One region of the Bradyrhizobium sp. F1.13.3 genome, then DNA from elsewhere that is predicted to be linked to it. Evidence: predicted binding sites of a transcription regulator. Region 1 holds the regulator's gene; the other holds the start of a gene.
What was found. Region 1 encodes LexA, which represses DNA repair genes until DNA is damaged. Its sites were predicted from a motif close to TGTTCNNNNTGTGTTCNG; they were not measured.

Region 1 (6,473 bases):
CGCCACGCAAAGGTCGTTCTTCATGACGGCGGTGGTGCTGATCGCGGTGATGGTCGATCGCCGCGCCATCACCTTCCGCACGCTCGCGGTGGCTGCGCTGATCGTGCTGGCGGTCGCGCCGGAAGCGCTGGTGCATCCGAGCTTTCAGATGTCGTTTGCGGCAACGCTCGGGCTGGTGGCGCTGGTGCAGATCGGCATGCCGAATTTGTTTGCCTCGCCGGACCATTCGGCGACCGCGCGCATCGCGATGTGGGGTGGCCGCGAGATTGCGATGCTGTTCATGGCTTCGCTGATTGCGGGACTTGCGACCACACCCTACGCCGCTTTCCATTTCCACCGTGTCACGCCGTTCGGTGTGCTCGCCAATCTCGGCGCGATGCCGGTGGTCTCGGCGCTGGTGATGCCGGCGGGACTGTTGGGGCTGCTTGCGGCGCCGTTCGGGCTGGACAACGTGTTCTGGTGGCTGATGGGGATCGGCATCGAGTGGATGGTCGCGGTCTCGCGCTGGGTCGCGGCTTTGCCGGGCGCGGTCGGCCGCATCCCGGCGTTCGGGATCGCGCCGCTGATCGCGGCGAGCCTGGGAATCATCGCGCTGGGCTTGTTGCGCACGCCGCTACGCTGGTCCGGCGCCCTGGTGCTGCTGGCAGCGATCCTCTGGGGACTGTCGTCCCGGCAGCCCGACATCCTGATTGCCGGGGATGGCGCGAGCGTCGCCGTGCGGGGCAGGGACGGACATCTGCACCTGATCAGGACGAGCAAGGACAGCTTTCTGCTCAAGGAATGGCTCGCTGCCGACGCGGATCCGCGCGATGCCGGCCGAGCCTCGCTGGCCGATGGCGTGTCCTGTGACGAATCCGGCTGCGTGACGCCACTGGCCGACGGGAGGCTGGTCGCGCTGGCACTGCGCGTCGACGCTCTCGCGGACGATTGCAGTCGGGCCGCGCTGGTGGTGACGACACGTCCCGCGCCGCCCGATTGCGCGGCGATGGTGGTCGATCGGCAGCGGCTCGCCAGCCAGAGCGCGCTGGCGCTGACGCAGCGTGGTGAGGGTTTTGTGGTTCAGGCGGTGAGGGCGAGAGGCACGAGCCGCCCCTGGTTACCGACCGGCGCCGGCGAGGGTGATTTCGACGGCAGCCTTGCGCCTAAGACGACCGCGCCCCGCACCAAGGACGCAACGCCGGCGGAGACCGACTTGCAGGCCGACGATTGATCGGATCGGTTACAAGTACCAGGCCAGCACGGCGTCGAGCCTGGAATTGCCGATGACCGGCAGGGCCACCATCCGGCTCAGTCCGGCTGTGCAGGCTTCGAAACCGGCGACCGAGCCGTCATGCGCGAGCTCATTGTTGAGCGCGGGCATGCCGGTCGCCCAGGCCCCGCCGATGCTGCCTTCGCCTCTGGCAATGGATTTTTCCGCATAGAGCGCGGCAAGGTCGGTCTGCGCGCTGCAATCGCCGGCGCGGAACACCAGTGCCGAGTGGGTCTCGTTCGGGATCCAGATCTCGAAGCGTCGCGCAATCGGCGTGGCCTGCGCGGAGAGGAATGTCAGGACCCAGGTCTGGTCCGTGCCGGTCCGATAGGGCACGCCGACGCCGCAATTGATCCCGACCTTGGCTGCGTCCTCCCAGCGCAGAAAACTCCTGGCGTCGTGCAGGTCCTTGATGATCAGCGGCAGCCCCGCCTTCCAGGTGCGGCCAGGCAGGCCAAAGCCGCGAGGAAATTTAGTGTGGCGGGAGTTGAATTCGAACATGTCGGCGGTGCCATAATAGCCATCGACGAGCCCCATCTCGTGGGAGGCATCTGGGTCGTTGTGCCAAAGCTCGATCGCCCCGACATGCGCTTCGTCGTCGCCGCAGAATAGCACCATGACGGCTTGCAGGAATTCACCCGCAAACACCGGCACCGCGACGCCGCAGGTGAGGCCGGCCGCGAGCGCCTGATCGGTCCGTTTGAAATAGGAGTTGGCGAATTTGGTGAGGATCACGGGGTGGCCCGCGGCCCAAGCCTTGCCCGGAAGTCCCTCGTCATACCCGAAGTGCAGCTCTTCGCTGACGGCCTTGAACGCGGACAGCCCTTCGTCGTAGAGGCCGCCACCAAACTCCAGCCGCATGCGCGTCCGATCGGGCACCCAGAGTTCAACGACGCGAAGGAAGGTTTTCATCGAGCGTGTCCGCCGTCTCAAGCCCTGACAGCATCGGTCATTTGGCTGCGAAGCGGACGTTCAAACTTCAGGCAGGGCGGCTCAAACTTCGTGCGGCGGAGAGGTGCAACTGCTTGGTCCATCCGATTGGATTTCGCGGACGCAAGCCACACCATCTCGCCGGCCGCGGCCGGCGATGGCAATTCAATCCTGACCCCCGACCTCGTAGCCGGAGGCGGCTGTGTCAGCCGATCGGCAGGTGCGTGACGGTCGGCTGCCGGTCGGCGATAATCTGCACCTTGTGCTCGCGCTCGGCGACCGACTGAGTTACCGGCAGCTGCAGCACGGTCGCGCGCTGGCCTTCGACGAGCTGCGTCACCAGCACATATTTACCGTCGGGGAATTCGATCGCGTCATGATGGCGGTCGGGAATGTGCGGATCCATCTTGCCGAACTTACCCACGCGGGAATTGATCGTGCGTGTCCAGATCCAGCGATTGTCGTAGCGGACGTCGTCGGCGAAGGCGAGCTCCGTTCCTGGCAGCAGGCAGACGGCAACAGACGGATCGGCTGCGGAGGCGAAGCCGCGCGTCGAGGTGCCGCGGAAGCTTGTCGTGACGATCGTCTCGCCGACTTCGGCGGGGCGCGACGCGACGGCATGCAGGCTGTAGTCACACATCGGGTGCTCCTCATGCTGGGATAGCTACCCGCGTCTCTTATCGAGGCGCAGGCCTCTATCAGAGTGGAAGCACGAACGCTCTGCTTGGTTATGGGCAAATCTGCGGCTGGCTTCTGCAAGCCGCGATCACATTATCTTTCCCGAATTCAATAGGAACAAAGCCCGTTGCGATGCATTCGGGAGGCGCATGCGCGAATATTGCCGGCTTGGCTGCAGCGGTCGAACTTGATCGCTGGCCGGTGTTTCCTCGAACACTTGAGCCGCGAAGCGGTGCTGTTTGAAGCCGTGCTGTTTCGTTGGCGTCGTGAGGAGCCAGCCCCGGAGGAGGGGCCGGATAGTCTGTGCAGAACCAGAACGACTATCCAGCCGGAGCGGACGATGATCCGCTCCAATCTCTGACCGGCGATGCCGGTGGAAGCGCGCGAGGCGCCAAGCACTTCCGGTATGAAGCACTTCCGGTATCAGTACTTCCGGTAAAGCCCGATCAGCTTGCCCTGAATCTTCACCCGGTTGGGCGGCAGGATGCGGACCTCATAGGCCGCGTTGGCGGGCTCGAGCGCGATCGATGCACCGCGACGGCGGAAGCGCTTCAGCGTCGCTTCCTCGTCGTCGATCAGCGCCACCACGATGTCGCCGGTATCGGCGCTCTCGTTGCGCTGGATCAGTGCCATGTCGCCGTCAAGAATGCCGGCCTCGACCATGGAATCGCCGCGCACTTCGAGCGCGTAATGCTCGCCCGAGCCGAGCATGTCAGGCGGTACGCTGATGGTATGGCTGCGGGTCTGCAACGCCTCGATCGGCGTGCCGGCCGCGATGCGGCCCATCACCGGCACCGCAACGGGACGCTCGCCCTCGTCAGCCGGCAGGCTGGAGCTCGCACGCACCTTGCCGAGATTGCCCTCGATGACGCTCGGCGTGAAGCCGCGCCGGCTGCCTGCGGCTGCCTGGAGCTCCGGCAGCTTAATGACTTCAATCGCACGGGCGCGGTTGGGCAGGCGTCGGATGAAGCCACGCTCCTCGAGCGCCGTGATCAGGCGATGGATGCCCGACTTCGAGCGCAGGTCGAGCGCATCCTTCATCTCGTCGAAGGAAGGCGGCACGCCACTTTCCTTCAGACGTTCACTGATGAACCGCAGAAGCTCGTATTGTTTGCGCGTTAACATCTCGACCAAAGTCCCCCGGTTGATGTCGTCCGATTCCGAGACGCTGAATTCGGCTATATGCCGCTACATGCTCGAAACAAATCATGAACGGACACTATATGTTCGATACATGTTCCGCAACTGCTTAATTTACCGTGAACAGAGCAAAGTTCGCGGAACGCGCGTTGCCGAGGCGCTCAGACGGGGAGCCGCAATACTTCGCAAGCCGTGCCGGCTTCGGCCTTCGGCGCAAACGGAGCGCGCACGAGAAGTACCTGTGCTGCAGCGAGATTCGCAAGCAGCGAAGAATCCTGATGGTTGACGGGAAGAACGACGCGTGTGCCGTCGTCACGCTCCTCCAGATGCGCGCGCAGATAGTCCTCGCGCTGGTCGTTGGCGCCGACGTCGCGGCCGAGCACGGCGCTTTCACGGCGATGGTGAATCACAGAACGGCCAGACAGGGCGCGAATCAGAGGCACCAGGAACAGGAAAGCGCACACGTAGGACGACACGGGATTGCCCGGCAGGCCGATCACACCCATTGTGCCGAGCCGACCGTGCATCATCGGCTTGCCTGGCCGCATCGCGATTTTCCAGAACGCCATCGCGATGCCTTCGTCCCTCAGTGCCTGCTGGACCAGATCGTGGTCGCCGACCGATGCGCCGCCGGTCGTGATCAGGATGTCGGCGCCGCTCTCGCGGGCGCGGCGGATGCCGGCGGTGGTGGCCTCCAGCGTGTCGGCGGCAATACCGAGGTCGATGGTCTCGGCGCCCTCCCTGCGGGCGAGTGCGTGCAGGGCGTAGCCGTTGGAATAGACGATCTGGCCGTGACCGGGCGTGGTGCCCGGCATCACCAGCTCGTCGCCGGTGGCGAGAATCGCGACCTTCGGACGCCTGAAAACGGCAAGGTGCGGATGGTTCATCCCGGCGGCGAGCGCGAGGTCGCGCTCGGTGAGACGGCTTCCCTTGCGCAGGAGCACGTCGCCCTCGCGGAAATCGACGCCGGCGGGACGGATGTGCCGTCCGGCGATCGCGGCTTCCTTGATCGTGATACGCTTGCCGGCGGCGACCGTGTCCTCCTGGATCACGACGGCGTCCGCGCCACCGGGAACGACGCCGCCGGTGAAGATCCGCACGGCCTCGCCGGCGCCGACCGTCCCCGCGAACGGTCGGCCTGCCGCGACTTCGCCGATGACGGTGAGCTCCGAATCGATCGTCGCGGCATCGGCCGCGCGCACCGCGTAGCCGTCCATCGCGGACATCGCCTGCGGCGGCTGCGTACGTCGCGCCGCGACGTCACGCGCGAGCACGCGATGGTAGGCCTCGTCGAGGGAAATCATGTCTTCCGGCAGCGGCTCTGCACCCGCCAGCACTGCGGCAAGCGCGTCAGAAACCGGCATCAAGGCCACGGCGAAAACTCCTGCTCGGCACGTTCGGGCGAATGTTCCGCAAGTCTTCTAGCCGAGCGCGGGCGCGGAGGCAAAAACGGCTGAACGGGCGCAGTCATTCCCGCCGCTTCATGTTGTTCCGGAAGCCGGGATCAAGCGCGTCGCGCCATGATCCGAAGGAGGTTACAGATCGGCAGGATAGTGGTCATGGTAAGACGAGAACGACGTGCGCCCCCCGGCCTGTATCGATCAGCTCCCTGCCTGCCCGGGAGTTACGTCGGGCGCCTTGGGTCCTTGATCCTTGTCGGGTAGCGGATCGGCTTGGGATTTCAGGTCGGCGGCCTTGCTCACAAGCTTGGCGGAAAGGTCCGAATCTGAAGTTGTCCTGGCGAATTCAAGAAGAAGAGAGGCTTGCTTGGTGAGGTAGGTTTTGCCCAGCACGATGATGCATCCGTCCGTAGAAGTCCCAACGGACTCTAAGAGTCCGGAAGGCGGTATTCCGTTCCCGGAACTCTGTACAAAAATGCACAAAGTGATCGGGTTCCTCAATTCCTTCAAAATTGGTCCCGTCGGGCCGTGCCGCCGTGGGTTTCGCGACAAGGGCTCCTCGTCAAATGCCCAATGCCTTCAATGCGTTCCCGACGTCACGCGGCGAAGTCACATGCACGGCCGTCAAGCCGCGCGCCCGCGCTCCCTCGATGTTTTCGGCAAGATCGTCGAAGAACACGATGCGCCCGGCGGGTACGCCGATCGCTGCAACGACGTGGTCGAAGGCCTCCGCATCCGGTTTGCGCAAGCCGATGCTGGACGACAAATAGAGCTCGCGGAAATGGCCGAGGAGGTCGGCATATTCCCTTGAGAAATGGTCCACGTGCGGCCGGTTGGTATTGGAGAAAGCGTAGAGCGGCATCTGCTTCGCTGCCCGCGGCAGCAGCTCGGCGATGTCAGGCATTTCGCCGGCGAAAATCGCGTTCCAGCCTTCCAGGAACTGCGCGTCCGAAATGCCGATTCCGAGCGAGGCTCGCAATGAGGCGAAATAGTCCTCATCGCTGATCTTCCCCATCTCGTGCAACCGATAGGCTTCGCTGTCCCGCACATAGCGCGCGACGAGGGATTCGGGCTTG
Region 2 (6,473 bases), on a different contig from region 1:
TGGGGGCGAGGCGGACCGCGCGTTCGATCGCCTCGTGGCCGGTCGCCAGTGGCTCTTCGCCGACCGTGCCGCTCTCTTCCAGGATGTCCGGCAGCCGTGCGTCGTCCTCGTCGTCGCCGCTTGCGGTGGCGGGATCGAGGTCCGGCGGCGCCGCTTCCGTTTCCTGGGGCGGGACATCGGGCGCGTTGCCGTGCACGGGTTTGCGTACGCGTGCGTCGCCCGGATTGTCGGTGGAATCGTGAACCATGGTGCGAATTTAGGCGCTGCGGGTGCCGATTTGAAGTTCCGGCCGTGCGGCACGCACAGGATGGCGGCGCAGTTCCCGGTAACGCTTACTTAAGCCTGTTAACAGCGCGGTAACCCGACTTAACAGGCCTTTAACTTAAAACTCTCGATAAATCGTACGCGAAAAAGTCGTGGTTCCGTAACCATGCGGTTTTGCCTCGCGCGGCGGCGCGGGCATCGCACCGGTTGGGACAGTTGCGTTGGAGTGTGTGATGAAGGGGCTCGTTGTGGGCGCAGCCGCGTTGGCTGCAGTCGGCTGGACGGCTTCGGCAGAGGCCGCCGATCTCAATTACGGGCAGCGTGCGCCCTACACGGTCAATCAGCCGCTCAACGCCTATAGCTGGGCCGGTCCGTATCTCGGTGCCAATCTCGGCTACGAATGGGGCTCGGTGAACAACAATCCCGCAAAACCGTCGGGCTTCGTCGGCGGCGTTCAGGCCGGCTACAATTTCCAGAACGGTCCTTGGGTGTTCGGCGTCGAGGGCGACATCCAGGCCGCCGGTGCCGACGACACTTTCGCGCCGTGGAAGTTCTCCAATCCGTGGTTCGGCACCCTGCGCGGCCGCGCCGGCTACGCCTTCAGCAACGTGCTGTTCTACGGCACGGCGGGCCTCGCCTTCGGCGAGCTGCGTGCACAGACGTTCGGCTGGACGGAGTCGCACACCAGCGCCGGTTGGACCATTGGTGCTGGTGCGGAAGTCGGCTTCGCGCCGAACTGGAGCGCCAAGCTCGAATATCTCTACATCGATCTGTCGACGAGTCAGTTCGCGATTACAGGCGTGTCAAACGGCTATAGCGCCAGCGTTGTGCGCGCAGGCGTGAACTATCACTTCTGATACCCAAAGAAGAAAATACCGGACTACAGCCTCCCGGCCGCTCGCGGCCGGGATTTTTTTTCGCCGGTGTTTTCGCGTCGGACTCGCTAGGACAAGATGACCAAATCGACCGCCTTCGGCCCCTTGCCCTTCTTGTCCGGCTCGACTTCGAAAGTAATACGCTGTCCTTCGGCAAGGTCCTTCAGTCCGGCCCGCTCCACAGCAGTAATATGCACGAAGACGTCGCGGCCCCCGTCGTCCGGTTTGATGAATCCGTAGCCGCGCTCACCGTTGAAAAACTTGACCGTTCCCGTCATGGCCATCGGGAAACTCCCCCTCATTGCTCCTCCGTCGTGACGCAGACGCACGTCACGACATGACCGGGCCTTACGAAGCCCGGGAGCTGGCCATCCTTGGGCAGACCATTCGGTCCGACTGGATCTTTCTTAGGCCTTCACTCCGCCGCAACCATTCGCGGAAGCGGAACGTAAAGCCAGTCACTGAAACAGCATAATACGGTTCTCTGCAGATTGACCACCGCTCCTGCATATTTTTCCCAAGATGCCGGAGTGTTACGGCCTCGGCACCTCTAATCGGAATCTGGCAGCGCCACCCTGGCCGAGGGGCATTTCCAGCTCCGGCAGGATCGTCTTGAGCTCGCCGTGCAATGTGTAAGGGGGATTGACGATCAAGAGCCCGGTGGAGGTGAGGGCTGCGCCGTCGGCTTGCGGCGCTACGCTGAATTCAAGCCGCAGGCATTTTCCCGGCGGCTTTGCGACGGCTGCGAGCCGCGCCACTGATTGCACCAGCGCATCAGTGGCCCGCCGGCTCTTGGCGGGATACCAGATTACATAGATACCGGTCGGCCATTTCGCGAAGGCCGCCGAGAAGGCCTCGCCGAGCTTGTCGAACTCGTCCTTGGCCTCGAACGGCGGGTCGATCAGGACGATCCCGCGCCGTTCCTTTGGCGGCACGAAAGCCGGCAGTGCCATCCAGCCGTCGAGGTCGACCACGCGGGCCTGCTCGTCGTGGCGGAGCACGCCGATCAGCGCTTTCCGCGCCTTCGGCTCGAGTTCGCAGGCGACGAGGCGGTCCTGCGGCCGCATCAGGGCGCGCGCGATCAGCGGCGAGCCCGGATAGGCCTTGAGCTCGCCCTTCGGATTGAAGGCGCGGACGATGTCGAGATAGGGCTTGGTCAGCGCCATGGCGTCGTTCGACAGCCGCGCCTGCATCAGCCGCCCAATGCCCGTCAGCCACTCGCCGCCGCGGCGTGCCTCGTCGCTTTCGAGATCGTAGAGGCCGGCGCCGGCATGGGTGTCGATGACGCGGAACGCACCCGGCTTGTCCTGGAGGTAGGTGATGATGCGTGCCAGCACGATGTGCTTGATGACATCGGCGAAGCTGCCGGCATGGAAGGCGTGGCGGTAATTCATGCAAGAGCACTACGCCACGTGACGGCTTGAGCAAAGAGGCACGACGCCTGGGCTACCCACCCCGGATCGGCGGCATTGTCACTTGGTCGCGGCGGCAGGCGCGGCGGTCGATCTCCTCGCAGGCGCGGAATTGCAGGTCCTTGCTGAGGCAGATGCGGACTTCCGATAGCCGCGTCCGGTTGCAGGTGATCGAGACGGCGGCATTGCTGAGGCCCGGATTGGCCTTGATGAAGGCCTCTTCCACCTCCGCCGGCGCCACGGTCTTGGCCTGCGATAGATCGAGATATTCGGCCGGAATCTTGATTGCAGCGCGCGCCTTCCGGATCGTCTCGAAATAACTGCGGTCGGCCAGCCCCGAGCAGGTGCCGTGCTTGTCCCACTCGTTGAAGATCAGCCCCGGCGCCGGCATCAGATCGAGCATGGAGGAGACGATGCTGCGGTTCAGCCGCGGCGACGGCCGCTGGCAATATTCCGGAAAACCGTTCTCATATTGCGGCCACAGACCGTGGACCACGAAAGCGTAGGGCCGTCCGCTGCACTGGATCTGCGAGCGGCCGCCGCGCTCCGCCGCCTCCTCGCAGAAGGAGGGCGACCACGACAGCGACAGCACATAAAAATCGAATTCGCCGGGCGTGTTCTGCCGCTTGTCCTGGGCCTTGGCGCCACCGGCCAATGCAGCCAACCCGGCTGCAAGCGTCAGCGAGATCATCAGACGGGAGAACGAATGCAATCTGGAATGAAACATGGCGACGCCCCTCAACTAGACTGTGCAGATCAGCCTAGCAGGCGATAGGAACATTTCAAGAACAAAATTCGGGCGACCGTCGTTCGGCCGCCTGACCGCTCCGATCCGGACTTCTTCGATTATTGTTTGGCGGCGCGGCAGGCCGGGTTGTAGGCCCAGTTGCGGTCGAGCCCAACCACGCACCATTCGACGCCCTGACCGTAGCCGGCGAAGCCGCCATCCTCGACGATCGAGAAGTGCACCTTGCGCATCTTGCCGTCCGTGAGCATGGCCTCGCCGGTGCAATAGCGGCGAGGAATGTTGTCGGATGCCCAGGGCCGGAACGCGGTCTCGTGAACCGCGGCGAAGCCGGTGATCTTCAATGAGGAATTCCAGAACGAGCTTTCTTTCTCCCAGAACTGGCTGGCGATCGTCGGCAGCGCCCTGTCGCATTCGGAGACATTGCCGTCATAGCGCGGCCCGCTCAGCCAGAAATTCAGCTCCAGCGGATTGGCAGCCCTGGCCTCGCCGAGCGACAGCGCCCCGAACAGGAGGCCGAGCACGGCGGCGAAGCGGAGCGATTTCAGGAAGGTCGAGGCGCGCATGGATGATCCAGACAGCATGATCTGCGAGGGTCCGACGGTGCCGCGAAGGCCGGAGGAGGTCAAGTGCAGCGCGGCAACACTTGCCGACGAGTTGACCGCAATGCTGCACTAGAGGGGCCTTCCGTTCTTTCCACCGCCGCGCTGGCACCGTAAACTGCCGCCAACCAATCGGAGTGACGGGAATGCGAATCATTGCGGCCGCGGGCCTTCTTGCCCTGGGTATGATGGCGAGCCAGTCGGCGCGCGCCGATCTGCTTCCGGTGCCTCCGTTCAAGGGCAACGACACCGGCGGCATCATCGCCTATTCGATGGCAACCCAGACCGATGCGCGGCAGGTCGCGGTCGATCACTGCGCGCGCTACGGCAAGGTCGCCAAATTCCTGGCGGTGCAGGCCTATGAGGGCGGCTACATCTCGTTCTCCTGCCGCTGGGTGCCCTATGGCGCCGCCGAGCAGCCGATCCGCACGCTCTACTGAGGCGCTTTCGCAACGCCGCTATCTCGCAGCCGGGAGCTTCCCACATGACGCGCAAACTCGCTTTGCTCGGCTCTGCACTTTGCTTCGTCTTGTCGGCAGGCAGCGCTCGCGCTGAAGACCTGCCGGTGCGCAAGGCGGGCCTGTGGGAATTGAAGATGGTCAGGACCGGCACGCCCGTGCCCGAGATGACCATGCAGCACTGCACCGACGAGACCGTCGACAAGGAGATGAACAACAACGTCTCGCCGATGGCCAAGCAGATCTGCGCCAAGCAGGACATCAAGAAGACCGCGACTGGCTATGTCAGCGATTCCGAGTGTAGCGTCGCCGGCATCAGCACGACCTCGCATGCTGAGATATCAGGCGATTTCAATTCGGCCTATACGGTGAAGACGTCGTCGCACGCGCAAGGCGGCGCCGCCGGCGCGGCAGGCCGCGACACGACCATGCAGCTCGAAGCGAAATGGCTGGGGGCCTGCAAGCCGGACCAGAAGCCCGGCGATATCGTGATGCCCGGCGGCTTCAAGATGAACGTGCGCGACATGGACAAGCTGAAAGCGCTGTTGCCGAAGTAGGGAAGATCGTAGCCCGGATGGAGCGAAGCGAATCCGGGGCCGGTGCATCGATCGCGAAGAAAGAATCCCGGATTGCGCTACGCTCCATCCGGGCTACATCACCGGTTACACCGGTATCCGCACGCTCGCCCTTAATCCGCCCATCGGGCTGTCGCCAAGCGTGATGTCGCCGCCGTGCGAACGCGCTATATCGCGGGCGATCGCGAGGCCAAGACCCGTGCCGCCTTCGTCCTGGTTGCGGGCGTTGTCCAGCCGCAGGAATGGCTTGAACACCTCTTCGCGCAGATGGGCGGGAATGCCCGGCCCGTCGTCGTCGACCGTCACTGTCAAATAACGGTGATCGCGCTGGCCGGTAATGGCGATGCTCTTGCCGTAGCGGGCGGCGTTGGTGACGAGGTTGGCGAGGCAGCGCTTGAACGAGGCCGGCTTTACCGTGACCACGGGCAGCCCGTTGAACGCGACGGTCGCCGTGTGGCCGTGGCGTTCGGCGTCGCTGCGCAGCTCCTCGAGCGCTTGCGCCATGTCGGTCGGCTGCGACTGCTCGCCGGAATCGCCCCGGGCAAAGGCGAGGTAGTCCTCGAGCATCATCGACATCTCGTCGACGTCCTTGCGCATGCCCTCCATTTCGGGGCTGTCGCCGATCAGCGCCAGCTCGAGCTTGAACCGCGTCAGGATCGTGCGCAGATCGTGGCTGACGCCGGCGAGCATTGCGGTGCGCTGCTCCATCGTTCGCTCGATGCGCGATTTCATTTCGAGGAAGGCGACCGATGCGCGCCGCACCTCGCGCGCGCCGCGCGGGCGGAAATTCGGCGCCTCGCGGCCCTTGCCGAAGCTTTCGGCGGCGTCGGCAAGTCGCAGGATCGGCTTGATCTGGTTGCGCAGGAATAGCACCGCGACGATCAGCAGGATCGAGGACGTGCCGACCATCCAGAACAGGAAAATCTCCGAGTTCGAGGCATAGGCGGCGCTGCGTTGCGCGAACACGCGCATCACGGCGTCGTCGAGCTGGATCCGGATCTCGACAAGGTTGGAGCGGCCGACCGTGTCGATCCAGAAGGAGCGCCCGATCTGGCGGCCGAGCTGCACCGACAGCGTCTGGTCGAGCAGCGAGAAGAACGGCTTTGGTCCCGGCGGCGGCATGTCGCCGGCCGGGAGGAAATCGACGACGAGGCCGAGGCGCTGCTGCGCGATGCGGCGGATCTGGTCGCGATCCCGGTCTTGCGGATAGCCCTTGTAGACGTCGATCAGCGCGGCGATGTCCTGCACCACGGCGGCCGACAGGCGGCGTGTCACCGTGTTCCAGTGCCGCTCCATGAACACGAAGGCGACCACCGATTGCAGGATCACCATCGGCACGATCATGATCAGCAGCGCACGCGCGTAGAGGCCGGTCGGCATCCAGCCCTTGAAGGCGTTGCCCATCCAGCCATTGGCGGCAGAGACGCGGCCGGCGGCGCTCTTCAAAAGCGTCAGGCCGGTATCGATCGTGCTCATCGGTGGCGCTTCACTTTATTATGGCGAGGCTACCAGCCGATAGCCGATGCCGCGCACGGCCTGGAG

Region 2: the regulator LexA is predicted to act here: its motif matches at 3,325-3,342, upstream of ABIB66_RS18815 (ribonuclease T2 family protein).

Annotation. Positions count from the first base shown of each region.
Region 1 is NZ_JBEPRI010000007.1:155,412-161,884, reverse strand. It holds partial or broken gene ABIB66_RS20445 (ComEC/Rec2 family competence protein) at 1-1,210, shown strand, start outside; gene ABIB66_RS20440 (GAF domain-containing protein) at 1,220-2,161, opposite strand; gene ABIB66_RS20435 (hypothetical protein) at 2,385-2,819, opposite strand; gene lexA (transcriptional repressor LexA) at 3,281-3,982, opposite strand; gene ABIB66_RS20425 (molybdopterin molybdotransferase MoeA) at 4,159-5,370, opposite strand; gene ABIB66_RS20420 (hypothetical protein) at 5,599-5,790, opposite strand; gene ABIB66_RS20415 (HAD family hydrolase) at 5,960-6,473, opposite strand, start outside.
Region 2 is NZ_JBEPRI010000006.1:276,882-283,354, reverse strand. It holds gene uvrC (excinuclease ABC subunit UvrC) at 1-247, opposite strand, end outside; gene ABIB66_RS18830 (outer membrane protein) at 498-1,121, shown strand; gene ABIB66_RS18825 (cold-shock protein) at 1,208-1,423, opposite strand; gene ABIB66_RS18820 (23S rRNA (adenine(2030)-N(6))-methyltransferase RlmJ) at 1,673-2,533, opposite strand; gene ABIB66_RS18815 (ribonuclease T2 family protein) at 2,586-3,278, opposite strand; gene ABIB66_RS18810 (hypothetical protein) at 3,398-3,862, opposite strand; gene ABIB66_RS18805 (hypothetical protein) at 4,045-4,338, shown strand; gene ABIB66_RS18800 (DUF3617 domain-containing protein) at 4,383-4,913, shown strand; gene ABIB66_RS18795 (ATP-binding protein) at 5,019-6,407, opposite strand; gene ABIB66_RS18790 (response regulator) at 6,426-6,473, opposite strand, start outside.